DNA from 2 places in the Psychrobacillus sp. FSL H8-0484 genome. Region 2 is predicted to be linked to the other one. Evidence: a T-box and tRNA genes for the amino acid it is inferred to sense, from the RefSeq annotation. Region 2 holds a T-box; the other holds one or more tRNA genes.
What was found. A T-box is a leader RNA that pairs with one kind of tRNA and senses whether it is charged. The one in region 2 lies ahead of trpS (tryptophan--tRNA ligase), so its partner is inferred to be a tRNA-Trp.
Positions count from the first base shown of each region.

Region 1: it has a tRNA-Trp gene. The T-box ahead of trpS (tryptophan--tRNA ligase) is inferred to sense a tRNA for this amino acid. The anticodon was not compared.

Region 1 covers NZ_JBBOSZ010000001.1:3,338,363-3,340,792, forward strand. The annotation lists gene MHH81_RS16360 (hypothetical protein) at 298-453, opposite strand; tRNA gene MHH81_RS16365 (tRNA-Leu) at 931-1,013, opposite strand; tRNA gene MHH81_RS16370 (tRNA-Cys) at 1,041-1,114, opposite strand; tRNA gene MHH81_RS16375 (tRNA-Gly) at 1,123-1,197, opposite strand; tRNA gene MHH81_RS16380 (tRNA-Gln) at 1,205-1,276, opposite strand; tRNA gene MHH81_RS16385 (tRNA-His) at 1,278-1,353, opposite strand; tRNA gene MHH81_RS16390 (tRNA-His) at 1,388-1,463, opposite strand; tRNA gene MHH81_RS16395 (tRNA-Trp) at 1,488-1,561, opposite strand; tRNA gene MHH81_RS16400 (tRNA-Tyr) at 1,573-1,656, opposite strand; tRNA gene MHH81_RS16405 (tRNA-Thr) at 1,666-1,741, opposite strand; tRNA gene MHH81_RS16410 (tRNA-Phe) at 1,749-1,824, opposite strand; tRNA gene MHH81_RS16415 (tRNA-Asp) at 1,846-1,921, opposite strand; tRNA gene MHH81_RS16420 (tRNA-Met) at 1,925-2,001, opposite strand; tRNA gene MHH81_RS16425 (tRNA-Val) at 2,031-2,106, opposite strand; tRNA gene MHH81_RS16430 (tRNA-Glu) at 2,139-2,213, opposite strand; tRNA gene MHH81_RS16435 (tRNA-Ser) at 2,237-2,328, opposite strand; tRNA gene MHH81_RS16440 (tRNA-Asn) at 2,334-2,408, opposite strand; rRNA gene rrf (5S ribosomal RNA) at 2,419-2,430, opposite strand, start outside.
Region 2 covers NZ_JBBOSZ010000001.1:1,028,349-1,030,778, reverse strand. The annotation lists gene MHH81_RS04660 (peptide ABC transporter substrate-binding protein) at 1-524, opposite strand, end outside; gene MHH81_RS04655 (DUF3899 domain-containing protein) at 773-1,117, shown strand; T-box leader at 1,171-1,383, shown strand; gene trpS (tryptophan--tRNA ligase) at 1,427-2,413, shown strand.

The DNA.
Region 1 (2,430 bases), 2.3 Mb from region 2:
ATCTTCTAGATATTAAAAAATTTATTATATCCAAAAGGGGGCCTGTCTCATCTGAGAAGTAACAGGCCTCCTTTTGATTTCAAGAATATTTTCAGATCTTTGAGAGACTAACAATTGGGGGTAAATAAACTAGGCTTTGAAGTAATTACTTACCACCCAATGGGACGAAATTCAAGCTGGCTAGTGGCTACCCCAGTAGGAGTAGAAACTCAATAACCTCTTCTTTTCCTACTTCTTCAGCAAGTTGCTTTAATGATTTTATCCTACCAGGCGGATTTTGTACTTGCTTACAGAATCTTAAAATTTATCTCTGAATTCTTTCGCTTTTTCCTTATGTGCCTGATTAGCCTTTGCACTACCAAATTCTGTTGAAAACTCGGAGTCCTGTTTACTAGAATTAAATCCCTTTTTGTTCTTTTGCTGTGGATCGTTTTTCTTTGTTCTTTTTGCCATAAAAATATCCCTCCTTCTCGTATTTTATTATGAGGAGAGAAAACAATAATATTCATGTGCTAAAACAACATATGTTTCTCAGAAATCATTGAACAATTAGGCAAAAATAATAGATTTTTAAAGAAACAACAATAACCTTATTGCAATACTGGAACAAAATTTCCAAATTCATAAATTAAAATATCAAAAAGACATGCGCCATAGAGTGGAGAAACCTTATAATAATCAATATGTTTATCCTACTCTAGAAGTAGAATGTAAAGAAAGCAATGATGCTTTAAATAATATTCGTTTGCTTGGAATGCTTTTAGACCATAAGTTTTCAAGTTCAGTCGCTCTCAAATTGTACTATTTTAAAAACACAATATAACTCACAATTTATTGTTTTTGATTGTCTATAAAAAAATAAGACGGGTTAGGAAACCCGTCTTATTTTTTACGATTATAGAATTTTATAAACTTTGTGTATAACGTTGATACCGGTGGCCGGGGTCGAACCGGCACATCCAGAGGATACGGGATTTTGAGTCCCGCGCGTCTGCCAATTCCGCCACACCGGCAAAAATACTAGGCAGTTATTTAAAAATTGGAGGCGGCAACCGGATTTGAACCGGTGATAAAGGTGTTGCAGACCTGTGCCTTACCACTTGGCTATGCCGCCATATAAATTGGAGCGGAAGACGAGGTTCGAACTCGCGACCCCCACCTTGGCAAGGTGGTGTTCTACCACTGAACTACTTCCGCAAATAAACTGGGGTACCTGGATTCGAACCAGGGCATGACGGAATCAAAATCCGTTGCCTTACCGCTTGGCTATACCCCAATGGGGCGACTGATGGGAATTGAACCCACGAATGCCGGAATCACAATCCGGTGCGTTAACCACTTCGCCACAACCGCCACAAATAAAAAAAGAGTTAACAAATTAGGAATATGGGGCGACTGATGGGAATTGAACCCACGAATGCCGGAATCACAATCCGGTGCGTTAACCACTTCGCCACAACCGCCATTATTCAAGTTAACTTTATAGTTGGCAGGGGCAGTAGGAATCGAACCCACATCAAAGGTTTTGGAGACCTCTATTCTACCGTTAAACTATGCCCCTAAAATAAAAACTGGTGGAGGGGGACGGATTCGAACCGCCGAACCCTAAGGAGCGGATTTACAGTCCGCCGCGTTTAGCCACTTCGCTACCCCTCCACTAAACAGTGGTGCCGAAAAGAGGACTTGAACCCCCAACCTACTGATTACAAGTCAGTTGCTCTACCAATTGAGCTATTTCGGCGTATATATGGTGGCTCAGGACGGAATCGAACCGCCGACACAAGGATTTTCAGTCCTTTGCTCTACCGACTGAGCTACTGAGCCACATATGTATTTTTTAAAAAATGGCGGTCCCGACCGGGATCGAACCGGCGATCTCCTGCGTGACAGGCAGGCATGTTAACCGCTACACCACGGGACCATTTGGTTGCGGGGACAGGATTTGAACCTGTGACCTTCGGGTTATGAGCCCGACGAGCTACCGAACTGCTCCACCCCGCGATAATAATATAATGAACTGTTTAAAATAATGGTGGAGGATGACGGGCTCGAACCGCCGACCCTCTGCTTGTAAGGCAGATGCTCTCCCAGCTGAGCTAATCCTCCAAAATGCTGGTTTTATTCTTTTGAAAAATAAATGGTGACCCCTACGGGATTCGAACCCGTGTTACCGCCGTGAAAGGGCGGTGTCTTAACCGCTTGACCAAGGGGCCATTATGTAGTAATGAAAGTTATCTGGCGGAGAGCAAGGGATTTGAACCCTTGAGACAGTGTTACCCGCCTACACGATTTCCAATCGTGCTCCTTCGGCCACTCGGACAGCTCTCCAAAAATGGCTCCGAAGGTAGGACTCGAACCTACGACCAATCGATTAACAGTCGATTGCTCTACCACTGAGCTACTTCGGAATGTTATTATGCCCAGCGACGT
Region 2 (2,430 bases):
TCAGTGTATTCAACCTTACCTTCAGAAATTTCAGTAGCGTTTTTAATAACTCCAGACATCATGTATGGACCGTATTCAGAACCAGTATCTGGGTTCATAGCACGTTTCCATGCAAATTCAAAGTCATTAGCAGTTACTGGAGAACCATCAGACCAGTTAGCATCACGTAAAGTGAATGTGTAAACTAATCCATCTTCAGAAACTTTTGGTTCACCTTCAGCGATTGCAGGAACTGCAACGTTTTCTTGATTTAAACGGTATAAACCTTCGTTTACATTGTTCAGTAAATCAAAACCAACAGCGTCAGTTGCTAAAGCAGAGTCCATTGTTGGAATTTCAGCAGTCATTATTAAGTTAAGTACCTGTTCTTCGTCAACTACCGCTGCTTCTTCTTCTTCAGGTGTAGTTTCTTTATCTGTTTCTGTAGTTGTTTTAGTGCCTTCTTCTTTACCGCCACATGCAGCTAAGAAAAGAGCAACAACTAACAGTAGGCTTAAAAGCCATGCAAACTTACTATTCTTCATTTTTTTAACCTCCCTAATATTCAGAAAAATTCATTACATTACTTATTATACATTTTACTTTTAACTTGTACAGACCTTTTTTATAATATTTTTACATTGTTGTAACAAAATCATTACATTGTCCTAACAATTGAGAATCATTGGTAATGAAAATGTTTCTTTTTTGATATTCACATTTACTAATATCTAAATTATTTTTTGATTATTTTTTATTTATCTTCTATAATTTACTCTGATAGAGGTGAATTATGAAAAAGAAAGTTATATATTTTTTAAGTGTCCAGTTACTTATTTTGATTCTTATGGTTCTCACTTATGGAAATGCTGAACTCGTTTATTACGCAAATATGTCTTTTTATGTTGGTGGAACCATAACATTTTTCGGATTAATGACATATGTAGTTTCAGGTGGTTTTTTTGATTTCTTTACGGAAAGTACACGCAAAGTGTTCACACCCAAACATATGAAATCAGAAGCAAACAAAATGCGATTGCCTTCGGAAGTTTTTTCATTTCCACACAAGCCAATAATCGCTTTAGGCTTATCCAGTTTATTTTGTATGTGCATCGCTTTATTTGTCTATTATAGTTAATTTTTTCGCTTGATTTTGGAGTTTCTTCTAATATATAATAGTCAAAACTAAATAATTGAGCTTTGACGAAGAAAAGTACATTTAATATCGTATGCTTAGAGAGTCTGTGGTCGGTGTAAACAGAACATACTTTAAATGGAATGGGCTTCTGAGCAGTATATGTGAATTTTAGTAGCATATACCGTATCCTTCACGTTATGAAGAAGAGTGGCTAATTATTTTAGCAAGCTGGGTGGTACCACGGATTTACATCATTCGTCCCTTTTTTGGGATGCATGATGTTTTTTTATTTTAAGGAGGAGTATTCAAATGAAAAAATTATTTTCAGGTGTACAACCAACAGGAACCATCACTCTAGGCAATTATATTGGAGCATTTAGACAGTTTATTTCATTACAAGATGACAATGAATGTGTATTTTGTATCGTAGATCAGCATGCAATTACAATCGCTCAAGACCCTCAAGAACTTCGTAATCACATTCGCTCACTTGCAGCATTATATATCGCTGTAGGGATAGATCCAGAGAAATCTACTTTATTTATACAATCCGAAGTTCCAGCACATGCGCAAGCTGGATGGATTATGCAATGTATATCTTATATCGGCGAACTAGAAAGAATGACACAATTTAAGGATAAATCAGATGGAAAAGATGCCGTTTCCGCTGCATTACTAACGTATCCACCTTTAATGGCTGCAGATATCCTGTTATACCAATCCGATATTGTACCTGTTGGGGATGACCAAAAACAACATGTAGAATTAACACGTGATTTAGCAGAAAGATTTAATAAACGCTATGGTCAAGTTCTTACAATTCCTGAAATCCAGCTACCTAAAAATGGAGCACGAATTAAATCTCTTCAAGACCCTTTAAAGAAAATGAGTAAATCTGATCCAAATCAGAAAGCCACTATTCGCATTTTAGATACACCTAAACAAATTGAAAAGAAAATAAAAAGTTCAGTTACCGATTCAGAAGGTATTGTAGCATTTGACCCTGAAAACAAACCAGGTGTTTCCAATCTTCTTACAATTGAATCTGCTCTAACCAATCTATCGATAGATGCACTTGTTCAAAAGTATGAAGGAGCAGGGTATGGAGATTTTAAAGCATCTGTAGCACAAGTAATAGTAGACCATTTCGCTCCAATTCAAGCACGTTATGAAGAGTTAATAAACTCGTCCGAGCTAGATGAAATATTAGATAAAGGTGCAGAGAAAGCGAATGCAATGGCAAAAAATACTTTATCTAAGATGGAAGCCGCAATGGGCCTTGGAAGAAGACGATAAGAGTTAGACTTAAAATC